Regions from separate parts of the Micromonospora sp. BRA006-A genome, predicted to be linked through region 2. Evidence: predicted binding sites of a transcription regulator. Region 2 holds the regulator's gene; the other holds the start of a gene.
What was found. Region 2 encodes HspR, which represses chaperone genes until heat shock. Its sites were predicted from a motif close to TTGAGTNNNNNNNACTCAA; they were not measured.
Positions count from the first base shown of each region.

Region 1 (6,694 bases), 3.6 Mb from region 2:
ACTGTTCCGGGGTCCGTCCGCTGGGCACGGGCAGAGCCTAGAGGGACGGGCGCGGTAGCGCACCGGTCGGCCGTACCGACTGCGCCGCACCGCCTACACTCGGGCGTCGACCGGGCGAGGGGGGATCGGGGCGAGATGACGAGCACAGGCAGTGTGACGGCCTCCTGGCTGCGGCCGGTCCCGCCCGGCGTCGCGCCGTCCCTGGTCCGGGCCGGCCACCTCGGCCATGCCGGCCGTCGGCTCGGTGACCTGGTGCAGGGCCGCCCGCCGGGGGTCACCGGCAGTCAGTGGAGCACCGCCGGGCGGGCGTCGCTCGACCTGGTGGTCTGCGCCGCCGACAGCGGGCTGCCGCGCTTCGCGGTGCGGTTCACCGCGCCCGCCCCGGACGGGTCGCCGGCCCGGCGGGAGGAACGGCTCACCGACGCGGTCTGCTCCGCCGTCGGCCTGCCGCTGGTGCGCGTCGAGTCGCCGGCGCTGGGCGGCGCGGAGCAGGTCCGCCGGTTCGCCGAGTACGTGCTGGACGCGCGGGCCTACGCCGACGGCACCGACCCGGAGGCCGGCGACGCGGTGGGCTTCCGGGACATCATCGGCCGGCTGCCGGACGGCCGGCGTGGACCGGTGAACGACCTCGGCGCGCTGGCCCGGGTCGAGGCGGTCGAGGCGTACGTGGCGGGCCGGATCGCCGACCCGATCGTGCGCGGCCTGCATGTGCGCTGGACCGACGGGCCGGCGGAGGGCTGGGCCTGGGTCGAGGTGCGGCCCGGCCGCTGCCTGCTGGAGCGGGTCCGGCTGACGTCGCGCGGCTTCGCCTGCGGGGTCGACGCGGGGCGGCTCGCCGAGGATCTGGCCGTGGTGGCGCTGGGGGAGCGGCTGCGTGACCTCGACGGCGCCGCGCCGTCCCTGCTGGACCGTGACGAGCTTTTCCGGCAGGTCCGCGCGCTCGCCGCCCGGCGGGACTCCTTCGACGGCGGGTTCGCCTTCGACCACCTCTGCGTCGACTGAACCCTCCTCGCCGGCGCGGACGGCTACTTCTCGATTTTTTTCCGATCTCCGGTTGAACCTTCGCCGACGGCGCTCCGTACCTCATCGGGAATGGACGCAGATCTTCCCCGCCGCGCCCGGACGGCGCGGAGACGGTGCGGAAAGGGCATCGTCGGCCATTGACGCGCGACTGAGCGTCGCAGTGATCTCACACCCCGAATTCGTCGGTCCGCCGGGATCACCAGTCAACTACCGGATCGAGAAGGAGAGCAATTCGATGCGCAGGTCCACACGGGCGCGCCGGTCATCCGGTAACGCGCGGAGCAAGCGGATGCTGGCGGTTGTCGGCACGCTCGCGGTCTTCGGCGGCATCGTCGCCGTCACCCAGATCTCGTCCGCCCAGGACCGGCGGACGACCACCCGCGCGGCCTCGGCGTCCTGCGTGCCCGCGAGCCCGGGGGCGACCGCCCCGGACGGCCAGGGCAGCACCACCCGTACCTGGCAGAACGGCCGCTGGGTCCGCAACCACTGGGGCGACGGTCAGATGTCGCCGGCCGAGTGCCAGCAGACCAACGCCGGTGGTGCCGGCGCCGGCACCCCGACGGTGGCCTGCCCGGACGTCCGCGGCCGGTTGCCGCAGGTGCCCGGCCAGGCCCGTGCCGAGGTGGATCGCACCCTGGCGCTGCTGGAGAGCCAGATCGCCGAGGCGAACCGGCGGCTCGCGGCGGAGGGCCGCAACGGCGGCGACTTCATCAACAACGCGATCCTCGGCCCGCTCGCGGACAAGCGGACGGCGGCGCTCAACCGGATCGCCACCGCCATCGGCCGGTTCGCGCAGCGCCCGCAGGGCCTGGACCAGTTCGCCCGGTGCGCGGTGAGCGACACCCCCGGCACCGGCGGCCAGAACGGCGGTCAGAACGGCGGGAACAACAACGGCGGCAACAACAACGGGGGCCAGAACGGCGGCAACAACAACGGCGGTGACAACGGCGGCGGGAACAACAACGGTGGCGGCCAGAACAACGGCGGCAACAACGGCCTGAACGTGCTCGCCAAGGACTGCTCCGGCAGCCGGCTCCAGGGCCACGACGGTTTCCAGAACGGCAACCGGTGCGTGAGCACCGCGTTCGGTGAGGTGGGCGCCGCGGCGAACAACCCGTCGCTGCTGATCACGCAGTTCCCGAACCAGGTGCGGCGCAACCAGCCGTTCACGCTCCGGGTCACCACCAAGAACCTGGTCCGGGACCGCTTCCTCGCCGCCGGTCAGGGCGGCTACTACCTGGAGAGCTCGCTGCTCAACGGCCAGGGCCTGGTACGCGGTCACTTCCACACCGCCTGCCGGATGCTCGGCAGCACCCGGCAGCCCCCGAACCCGCAGGACGTGCCGGCGTTCTTCGTCGCCACCGAGGACGGCCGGGGTGGCAACCAGCCGGACGACGTGCTGATCCAGATCCCGGGCCTGGCCCAGTCGGGCGTGGCGCAGTGCGCGGTCTGGGCCGGTGACGGCTCGCACCGCATCCCGATGATGGAGCGGGCGAACCAGACCCCCGCCATCGACGTGGTGCGCATCCGGGTCAACTGAGCGACGTGACGGCCGCGGCCGTCCGGGGACCACTCCGGGCGGTCGCGGCCTTTCCGCGTACGGGAACGGTGGGAGGCGATCCCGGAGGAAATCTCGTGCCGTGGGTATCCGCCGGACGAAAAGCGCCGAGCGGAGAATGCCGATCGGGGCCACGCCGATTTCTCAGCGTGACCCCGGGATGCCCGACGGTGAACCGGTGACGGTCAGCGGTTCTTGTACGCCTCGACCACCGACACGGGGATGCGCCCGCGCTCGGAAATCTCGAACCCGTTCTTGGCGGCCCATTCCCGGATGGCGCGGTTCTGCTCGCGGTCCATTCCCGAGGTGCTCGGCCGGGTCGTGCGACGGGCGCCGCGGGTGACCTCGGCAGCTCCCCGGCCGATTCGCCTGCCAGCGCTGATGTACGGATCCAGGGCCTTGCGCAGGACGCCCGCGTTCTCGTCGGAGACGTCGATCGTGTACGCCACGCCGTCCAGGCTGAACTCGACGGTCCGATCGGCCTTTCCGCCGTCGAGGTCGTCGGTCAGAACGGTGATTACTTTCCTTGCCATCGCCATTACTCCCTGTGTCGGGCGGGGTGTGGCTAAGAGTTTGACCTACCGCGCGGTAATCCCGCAACAATAGCCGACTGTTTCCATTCGGCGGGTCGCGGTAAACGGTGCCGCCATTGGGCGCGGAGCGCCGGAACGGGGGCGCTCGGCGTGGCGTGGGTCACAATCCGGAACAAGGGACATGTTTTGTTACTTGAGCCAGACACGCTCAACCAACGTGATGGCAGGTGTTCGATGGCAACTCTTCCGGTACTCCCACTGACCGACGCCGTCCTGCTGCCCGGGATGGTCATCCCGGTGACCCTCGACCCGACCACGCAGGCCGCAGTCGACGCGGCCCGCGCCACCGGCGACAAGGAACTCCTGGCCGTGCCTCGCATCGACGGCGAGTACGGCTCCGTCGGCGTGGTCGCCACGATCGAGAAGGTGGGCCGGCTGCCCAGCGGCGAACCGGCGGCGGTCGTCCGCGGTCTCACCCGCGCCCGCATCGGCTCCGGCGTGCCCGGTCCCGGCGCCGCGCTCTGGGTGGAGGCGGACACACTCGACGAACCCGCACCGGCGGGCCGCGCCCGGGAACTCGCCCGCGAGTACCGCGCGCTCATGACCTCGGTGCTGCAACAGCGCGGCGCCTGGCAGGTGATCGACGCGATGGAGCGGATGACCGACCTGTCCGAGCTGGCCGACTCGGCCGGCTACGCGCCCTGGCTCAGCCTGACCCAGAAGACCGAACTGCTCGCCGCGCCGGACGTCACCGCCCGGCTGGAACTGCTCGTCGGCTGGGTGAAGGAACACCTGGCCGAGCAGGAGGTCACCGAGCAGATCAACAGCGACGTCCGCGAAGGGCTGGAGAAGTCCCAGCGGGAGTTCCTGCTCCGCCAGCAGCTCGCCGCGATCCGCAAGGAACTCGGCGAGGACGAGCCGGACGGCTCCGCCGACTACCGCTCCCGGGTGGAGTCCGCCGACCTGCCGGAGAAGGTCCGTGAGGCGGCGCTTCGTGAGGTCGGCAAGCTGGAGCGGGCCAGTGACGCCTCACCCGAGGCGGGCTGGATCCGTACCTGGCTGGACACCGTCCTGGAGATGCCCTGGAGCACGCGTACCCAGGACGACACCGACCTGGCCGCGGCCCGGGCCGTGCTGGACGCCGACCACGCCGGCCTGGCCGACGTGAAGGACCGCATCCTGGAGTACCTCGCGGTGCGCAACCGGCGCGCGGAGCGCAACCTCGGCGTCGTCGGCGGACGCGGCTCCGGCGCGGTGCTGGCCCTGGCCGGCCCGCCCGGTGTCGGCAAGACCAGCCTCGGCGAGTCGGTCGCCCGGGCGCTGGGCCGCAACTTCGTCCGCGTCTCCCTCGGCGGTGTCCGGGACGAGGCGGAGATCCGCGGCCACCGGCGCACCTACGTCGGCGCGCTGCCCGGCCGGATCGTGCGGGCGCTGCGCGAGGCCGGCTCGATGAACCCGGTCGTGCTGCTCGACGAGGTCGACAAGCTGGCCGCCGGCTACTCCGGCGACCCGGCGGCGGCCCTGCTGGAGGTGCTCGACCCGGCGCAGAACCACACGTTCCGCGACCACTACCTGGAGGTCGACCTCGACCTGTCCGACGTGCTGTTCCTCGCCACCGCCAACGTGGTGGAGGCGATCCCCGGCCCGCTGCTGGACCGGATGGAGCTGGTCGCGCTGGACGGCTACACCGAGGACGAGAAGGTCGCCATCGCCCGGGACCACCTGCTGCCCCGGCAGCGGGAGCGGGCCGGGCTGACCGGCGAGGAGGTGAGCGTCGCCGACGAGGCGCTGGCGCTGATCGCGGGCGAGTACACCCGGGAGGCCGGCGTCCGGCAGCTCGAACGGGCCCTGGCGAAGATCCTGCGCAAGGTGGCCGTCGCGCTCGCCACGGACGCCGCGCCGGTGCACGTGGACGCCGGGAACCTGGCCCGCTACCTGGGCCGGCCGAAGTTCACCCCGGAGTCGGCCGAACGCACCGCCGTGCCCGGCGTGGCGACCGGCCTGGCCGTGACCGGCGCCGGTGGTGACGTGCTGTTCATCGAGGCCACCACGATGGAGGGTGAACCCGGGCTGACGCTGACCGGCCAGCTCGGCGACGTGATGAAGGAGTCCGCGCACATCGCGTGGTCGTACCTGCGGTCGAACGGGCGGCGCTACGGGCTGGACCCGAACGCGCTGGCCGGGCGGCGGATCCACCTGCACGTCCCGGCGGGCGCGGTACCGAAGGACGGCCCGAGCGCCGGCATCACCATGGTGACCGCGCTGGCCTCCCTGGTGACCGGGCGTCCGGTGCGGCCGGAGTTCGGGATGACCGGCGAGGTGACGCTCTCCGGCCGGGTGCTGCCGATCGGCGGGGTGAAGCAGAAACTGCTCGCCGCGCACCGGGCCGGTCTCACCGAGGTGATCATCCCGAAGCGCAACGAGCCGGACCTGGACGACCTGCCGGCGCAGGTGCGGGAGGCGCTGACCGTGCACACCCTGTCCGACGTGGCGGACGTGCTCGCGCTGGCCCTGCGCCCGGCCGAACTCGGCACCCAGGCGCTGGACGGGCCGGCGCTCGCCGCCGCCTGACGGCCGACGCCCCGGTCACCGTACGCACGGTGGCCGGGGCGTCGTCCTGTCCGCCCGCTGTGGTCTCCAGGCCGGCCGCCGTGAAAGCCGGTCGCGCCGGGCTCAGCGGCGGTCGCGCCGCTCGTACCCCCGGTCGCGGCGCTCGCCCGGCCCGTCGCCGTCCCGGTCCCGGCGTACCGTCGCCTTGCGGCCCTTGATGGTGGTGCCGCGCAGCCCCGCGATGATCTCGTCGGCGACCGCCTGCGGCACCTCGACCAGGGAGAACCGGTCGGCGATCTCGATCGAGCCGATGTCCCGGCCGTTGATCCGGGTCTCCCCGGTGATCGCGCCGACCAGGTCCTGCGGCCGCACCCCGGCCCGCCGGCCCAGCCCGATGAAGACCTGGGTGGTCCCGCCGGTGCGCGGACGCCCCGGCCCCCGGCGCTCGCCCCGCCCGCCGGTCTCCGGCCGGCCCTCGCGCGGGCCCCGGACCGGAACCTGCGGGATCTCCTCCTCGTCGTCCGAGCCCGGCGACGTCGCCTCGTGCGCCAGCTTCACCGCCGCCAGCGCCACCTCGACCAGGTCGAACTCGTCGGTGAGCGACTCCACGATCGCCCGGTACGGGTCGAGGTCGTCCTCCAGCAGGCTCTCCCGCAGCGCGGCCTGGGTCAGCTCCAGCCGCCGGGTCCGCATGTCCGCGACAGTGGGGATCTTGTCGATGGCGATCCGCTGCCCGGTGACCCGCTCGATGGTCTTGAGCATCCGGTGCTCGCGCGGCTCGGCGAGCGTGATCGCCACGCCCTCCCGCCCGGCCCGGCCGACCCGCCCGATCCGGTGCACGTACGACTCGGGGGCCGACGGCACGTCGTAGTTGACCACGTGGGTGAGCTGCTCGACGTCCAGTCCCCGGGCGGCCACGTCGGTGGCGACCAGCAGGTCCGCCGTGCCGGCCCGCAGCCGGCCCATCACCCGGTCCCGCTGCTCCTGGCTCATCCCGCCGTGCAGCGCCTCGGCCCGGTATCCCCGGCCG
Region 1 is NZ_JANCLW010000001.1:3,752,454-3,759,147, reverse strand. Features, by position in the region: gene NMK34_RS17120 (DICT sensory domain-containing protein) at 1-28, opposite strand, end outside; gene NMK34_RS17115 (DUF2726 domain-containing protein) at 136-1,002, shown strand; gene NMK34_RS17110 (hypothetical protein) at 1,313-2,563, shown strand; gene NMK34_RS17105 (histone-like nucleoid-structuring protein Lsr2) at 2,767-3,114, opposite strand; gene lon (endopeptidase La) at 3,349-5,685, shown strand; partial or broken gene NMK34_RS17095 (DEAD/DEAH box helicase) at 5,788-6,694, opposite strand, start outside.
Region 1: a site for HspR is predicted at 3,308-3,326, ahead of lon (endopeptidase La). Genes of this name have one in related genera too.

Region 2 (6,694 bases):
ATCCCGCCCAGCTCCACCACCGCGAGGAACGCCAGCGACCGCCCGGCCGTGCGACCGAGCATCTTCGCCCGAGCCAGATCAGCCGCGCGCACCGGCAGATGGATCACGTACCGCCCGGTCACGGCCGCCCGGCCAGGTCACGCATCGACGGGGCCTGCCGGGACTGCCACTCGCGCAACGCGCTTTTGATCCGGGCCGTCTCCTCACGACTCCTGGCGACTTCGGCGTACGCGGCGGCGAGGTCCCCGGCGACGCGATCGAGGAACGCCGCGACCTCGGCCGGGTCCAGCCCTCGACGGCACGTCGTGAAGCGGTGGCCCCGCACCTGCCAGGGCCGGAGCGGAAGGTACGACGCGGAACGGTAGGCGCCGACCGGCGCGGAGTTGGGCGGGCCCGCGTTCCGCCGCTTCGGACGTATTCGCAGGAGGTTGCGCACGACGCTGTCCCTTCTTCCGAACCAAAGGAGACGGGTGAGGCGACACGACTGGCCGCGCACGACCAGTCGCGCCGACCACGGCTGCCAACCGGGGGCCGGTTTGCCTACCAGGCGTTCCGCCGAAGGCATCCGCACGAGGAACATACAATGCAAAGCATTGTATGACAAGGAGTGAGCATGCTTAGCACGCGAAGTGTTGGCTGACCGGTCTGACTCGTGGGAAGATCTTGGGGCCTACCAGGAGTTGCCGCCATGCCCCGAGTTTCGGACCGTCAGAGAATCGCGCAGGACATCAGAGACAAGATCGCTTCGGGCGAGTACGGCCCTGGCGACAAACTCCCCTCCCTGCGTGAACTGATCGCGCATTACCAGGTGTCCGCGGAGCCGGTCCGCTCGGCGCTGTTGATCCTTCAGGCCGAAGGTCTGGTCGAGGGACATCAGGGCAAGGGCACCTATGTCACCGCTCGCGACGACACCCCCTGACCCCGCACCGCCGGGCGGCCGATCCACCCCGGAACCAGCACGTGCGCGCCCGGAGTAGCCTCACCCGCGTGCGAGTACGTGTCGAACAGACCGCCCTGCCCGGGATCGGCGTACGTCATGATCTGATGACGGAGTCCGGCCGCCGGCTCGGCGTGGTCTCCCACCGCAATGGCCGTCGCGACCTGGTCCTCTACGACCCGGACGATCCCGACTCCTGCCAACACGACATACCCCTGACCGACGACGAGGCGGAGGCGCTCGCCGACATCCTCGGCGCGTCGCTGATGCTGGGTCAGCTCTCCGGGCTGCGCGAGCAGGCCGCCGGGCTGCTGACCGAGCAGATCGCCATCCCGGCGGGGTCGAAGTACGTCGGCAAGCGGCTCGCGGACACCAAGGCGCGCACCCGGACCAGCGCGTCGATCGTGGCCGTGCTGCGTCAGGGCGCCGTGAACGTCTCGCCCGATCCCACCTTCCGGTTCGAGGCCGGCGATGTGGTCGTCGTGGTCGGTACCCGTCAGGGGCTCGACGGCGTGACCGCGATCCTCGCCGAGACCGATCCGGACGGCTGACGCGTATGCACGAAACCACAATCCTGCTCATCGAGGTCGGTGCGCTGCTGCTCCTGCTCGGCCTGCTCGGCCGGCTGAGCCGTCGCTTCGGCGTGTCGCCCATTCCCCTGTACCTGCTCGCCGGCCTGGCGTTCGGGCACGGTGGTCTGCTGCCGCTCAACGCCAGCGAGGAGTTCTTCGCCGTCGGCGCGGAGATCGGCGTGATCCTGCTGCTGGTGATGCTCGGCCTGGAGTACAGCGCCAACGAGCTGGTGGGCAACCTCCGCTCCGCCGCGCCGGCCGGCGTGATCGACGCGGTGTTCAACGCGCTGCCCGGTTTCGCCTTCGCGCTCCTGCTCGGCTGGGGCTGGGTGGCGGCGGTGGTGCTCGCGGGCGTGACCTGGGTGTCGTCGTCCGGCGTGATCGCGAAGGTGCTCGGCGACCTGGGCCGGGTCGGTAACCGGGAGACCCCGGTGATCCTCTCCGTCCTGGTGATCGAGGACCTGGCGATGGCCCTCTACCTGCCGCTGGTCACCGCGCTGCTCGCCGGGGTCGGCCTTGTCAAGGGCGGTATCGCGCTCGCCATCGCGGTGTTCACCGTGGTCGTCGTGCTGGCCGTGGCCATCCGGTACGGCCACCTGATCTCCGCCGCGCTCTCCGCCAAGGATCCGGAGGCGCTGCTGCTCGGGGTGCTCGGCCTGACCCTGCTGGTCGCCGGTGTCGCGGCCAAGCTCCAGGTGTCCGCGGCGGTCGGCGCGTTCCTGGTGGGCATCGCGCTGTCCGGGCCGGTGGCGCACCACGCCACCGAGCTGCTCTCCCCGCTGCGTGACCTGTTCGCCGCGGTCTTCTTCGTGTTCTTCGGGCTGGTGACCAACCCGCTGGACATGCCACCGGTGCTGCTGCCCGCGCTGCTGCTCGCAGTGGTGACCATGGCGACGAAGGTGGCCACCGGCTACCTGGCCGCCCGCCGGGCCGGGATCGCCGAGCCCGGACGCTGGCGGGCCGGCCTGGCGCTGACCCCGCGCGGCGAGTTCTCCATCGTCATCGCCGGACTGGCCGTCGCGGCCATCTACCCGGTGGAGCCGAAGCTCGCCGCGCTCGCCACCGCGTACGTGTTGATCACGGTGGTGACCGGACCGCTGCTCGCCCGGCTGCCCGACACCCCGTGGTTCAAGCAGTGGCTGCGCAGCCGCGCCGCCGCCGCACGGCCACCCGCGCCGCTACCTCTGGGCTCCGGCGACTGACCCGGCGCCGGGCCGGATCAGTCGTAGGACAGATCCGGCCCGGCGTTGTCAAATTGAGCCCGGGAAGGTCTACCCCTGCTCCGTCCAACCGCGTTAACGTTTCGGCCCAGCAGCCAGGGTCCGCGGGTGGCCTGCGCCCCCGCCAGCGCAAGCGGAAGGTCGGCCGGTGAGCGTGCAGGAAGAGACGTTCCGCGGCTTCGCCAACCCGGTCGATCCCTCGCCCGCCGAGCTTCGGGCGTGGGCCTATCAACCGGATTCGGTGCCGCTGACCTCGATGCCGCCCGACTGGGACCTGCTGGTCGCCGGTGACCATCTGGTGCAGACGCTGTTCGATCTGGCGATGGACCAGGGCTGCCCGGCGCGGCGGTTCACGCTGCACTGCCTCTACATCTACGCCGCCGACGGCATCCGGACGAACTTCCGCGCCCACCCCAAGCGCCGGTTCCGCAAGCTGGTCGAGCAGGCCGAGAAGTCCGGCGACGACCTGATGCGCAACTGGGCGCACAACAGCCGGGTGCTGCTCGCCCGGCCGGATCTCTTCGTCTACCGGGACTGGTGCGAGGGCGGCCTGGTCCGCGAGAACCGCCGCCTCTGACGCATCCCCCCATTTCCCCGGGATCAGCGTCGCCCAGCCACCTCGACCCGACCGACCTGGTCGATCATGAACTTGGCGGTGTTTGGTGTCCGGTTTGTCGCCGCCAACTTCATGATCGACCGCGAGGGCGGGTGCGTGGTGCCCGCCCGCCCCTCGGGACACGAACGGGCCGGGATCCCCCGTGGATCCCGGCCCGCACGTCGGCGGATCGTCTAGGTCGACCCGCCCTGCTTCTTGCGCCGCTCGTCGTCCCGCGCCCGGTCCACACCGTGGTCCGTCTGGTCGGCGAATCGCCCTTCCTTGACCTTGTCGCTGAAGCGTCCCTCGGTGACCCGGTCGAACCGCTCGCGGACGTTCTCGGCCACCTTCTCCAGCCGTTCCTCCGCGCGCTCGGCCACCTTCTTCGCCGGTTCCGTCATGGCTCCCCCCGCCAGCCCGGAGTCCGCTTTGAGGCTTTTTGCCCCCTGCGGACAAGCCTAGTCGACCCTGCTCTGCCGCACCCCGGCTTTCCCCCGACCCGGGCGGCGAACCGCCCGGGGAACGACGAAGGCCGGCGCGGCCCCGGGGGAGCGGGGCGCACCGGCCTTCCGGTACGAGGTCAGCGGTCGGGAGCGCGGCGCGGACGCCAGACGACGAGCGCGGTGGACGTGCGGTTGGTGGGCACCAGGTCACCGCGGGGGAAGCCGCCGAGTGACTCCAGCTCGGCGATCCGCCGGTACGCGGCGTCCAGTTCCGCCTCCAGCCGGGCCACCCGCTGCTGCGCCTCTTCGAGCAGCCGCTCCAACCCGATGATCCGCTTGACCCCGGCCAGGTTGATCCCGTCGTCCTGGCTGAGCCGCTGCACCTCGCGGAGCAGCACCACGTCCCGGACGCTGTACCGGCGACCGCCGCCGGACGCCCGGCCGGCCTGCACCAGGCCCAGCCGGTCGTACTGGCGCAGCGTCTGGGGGTGCATCCCCGCCATCCGCGCGGCCACCGAGATCATCAAGACCTTGGCCTCGTAGGCCGGGTCACCCGAGCCGACGTACTCCTCCGACATGCCCGCTCACCTCCGGTGCCGCCGTCAACTGAATCGACGTACCCGCGCGTCGAGATGTTCCCGCGCGGCGGGCGGAGTCTGCGCCGCGAAGGTCTGCAGCGCCGCCCGCGCCTCGTCCGAGACCTTCGCCGGGACCACCACGTCGAGCGTGACCAGCAGGTCACCGGCGCGGCCGTCCTTGCGTACGACGCCCTTGCCGCGGGCACGCAGCACCCGCCCGCTGGGCGTACCCGGTGGCACCCGCAGGGTCACCGTCCCGTCCAGGGTCGGCACGCGCAGGTCCGTGCCGAGAACCGCCTCGGCGTACGTGATCGGGACGGTCAGGGTCAGGTCGTCCCCGGTGCGCCCGAACAGCTCGTCCGGGCGGACCTTCACCTGCACGAACAGGTCGCCCGCCGGACCGCCCCGCTCGCCGGGCTCACCCCGGCCGGCCAGGCGGATCCGCTGCCCGTCCGACACCCCGGCGGGGAAGCGGACGTGCAGCGTGCGGGTCTTGGTGACCCCGCCGGTGCCGTGACACTCCGGGCACTTCTCCTCGACGATCGTGCCGACGCCCTGGCAGTTGCGGCACGGCTCGGAGAAGCTGAACGACCCCTGGTTGCGGGTGGTCACCCCGGCGCCGTGGCAGACCGGGCAGGCCACCGGCTGGGTGCCGGGCTTCGCGCCGTTGCCGTGGCAGGTGTCGCAGACGCCTGGTGCGCGCAGCGTCAGCGGCAGCGTGACGCCGCGTACCGCGTCGGTGAAGTCGAGCGCGACCTCGGTCTCGACGTCCCGCCCGCGGGCCGGGCCACGCGGACGTGCCGGACCGCCGGCGCCACCGCCACCGGAGAAGATCGAGCTGAACAGGTCGGTGAAGCCGCCGCCGCTGAACCGGTTGTCGCCACCGCCCGCGCCGCCGCCGAACAGGTCGGAGACGTCGAACGGCATGCCACCCGGCTGGCCCCCGCCGCGGGCGTTGCGCCGGAAGGCACCGGAGCCGAACAGCGAGCGCATCTCGTCGTACTCGCGGCGCTTCTTCTCGTCACCGAGCACCGCGTATGCCTCGGAGACGGTCTTGAACCGCTCCTCGGCCCCGGTGTCGCCGGGGTTGTGGTCCGGGTGCGACTCCCGGGCCAACTTGCGGTACGCCTTCTTGATCTCGTCCGAGGAGGCGGACTTGTCCACGCCCAACGCGGCGTAGTAGTCCTTCTCGATCCAGTCCTTGGAACTCACCGGTCCACCCCCTTCCACGGGTCGAATCCCGGTCGTCCCGCCCGCCCGGTGCGGGCGGGCGGGACGTCACGGGTCGGCACTACTCCGGGTCCGCGACCGCGACCATGGCGGGCCGCAGCAGCCGCTCGCCGAGCTGGTAACCGCGCCGCATGACCTGTACGCAGGTCGGCTCGGTCACGTCGGCGGAGGTCTGGTGCGCCACCGCCTCGTGCCGGGTCGGGTCGAACGGGTCACCGGTCTCGCCGAACGCGGTCAGGCCGAACTTGGCCAGCGCGCCGGTGAGCTGCTCGGCCACGCTGCCGAACGGGCCCACCAGGTCGCCGTGCTCGCGGGCCCGGTCCAGGTCGTCGAGGATCGGCAGCAGCGCGGTGAGCACCGCCCCGGTGGCCTGCTCCTGCACCAGGTTGCGGTCCCGGTCGACCCGCTTGCGGTAGTTGGCGTACTCCGCAGTCACCCGCTGGAGGTCGCGGGTGCGCTCCTCCAGATCGGTGCGGAGCGACTCCAGCTCGGCGCCGAGCGGCGCGTCCGTGCCGGTCCCGCCGTTCGGCTCGGCGGGCGAGTCGACCACGGCCGGACCGCTGACCTCGGCCTCGCCACCGATCTCGTCGACCACGACCTCGGCCTCCTCGACCAGCCCTTCGGCGGGCGCGTCGGCGGCCGCGTCGGCCGCCGAAGCGTCGTTCGCCGGCTGCTCGGTCACCTTGCCGAGCTTGCGCTTGTCGCGGATGACGACCCGGGGTTCGTCGCCGGTGTCCTTGCCGGCGCCCGGCGCCGACCCGGTGGCACCCGGGTCGGCCGCTCGTGGCTTGTCCGTCATGCGGTTACCTCATCCCTCTGCCGTGCGAATCGTGTCCGGGACCGGATGTCACTTCTTGTCCTCGTCCACGATCTCCGCGTCGACCACGTCGTCGTCGCCACCGGCCTTCGGGCCACCGGCCGCACCGGCACCGGCACCGGCACCCGGCCCGGCCGCACCCGGTGCGGTCTGCTCGCCCTCCTGCTGCTGGGCGTAGAGCAGCGAGCCCGCCTGCTGGGAGACCTGCGCCAGCTTCTCGTGCGCGGACTTGATCTTCTCGATGTCCTGCCCGCCGAGGGCGCTGCGCAGCTCTCCGAGCGCCTCGTTGAGCTGGTCGCGGT
Region 2 is NZ_JANCLW010000001.1:130,116-136,809, reverse strand. Features, by position in the region: gene NMK34_RS00695 (hypothetical protein) at 1-122, opposite strand, end outside; gene NMK34_RS00690 (DivIVA domain-containing protein) at 119-436, opposite strand; gene NMK34_RS00685 (winged helix-turn-helix domain-containing protein) at 689-919, shown strand; gene NMK34_RS00680 (cation:proton antiporter regulatory subunit) at 988-1,488, shown strand; gene NMK34_RS00675 (cation:proton antiporter) at 1,494-2,711, shown strand; gene NMK34_RS00670 (hypothetical protein) at 2,878-3,306, shown strand; gene NMK34_RS00665 (hypothetical protein) at 3,519-3,725, opposite strand; gene NMK34_RS00660 (heat shock protein transcriptional repressor HspR) at 3,905-4,345, opposite strand; gene dnaJ (molecular chaperone DnaJ) at 4,370-5,557, opposite strand; gene grpE (nucleotide exchange factor GrpE) at 5,637-6,374, opposite strand; gene dnaK (molecular chaperone DnaK) at 6,423-6,694, opposite strand, start outside.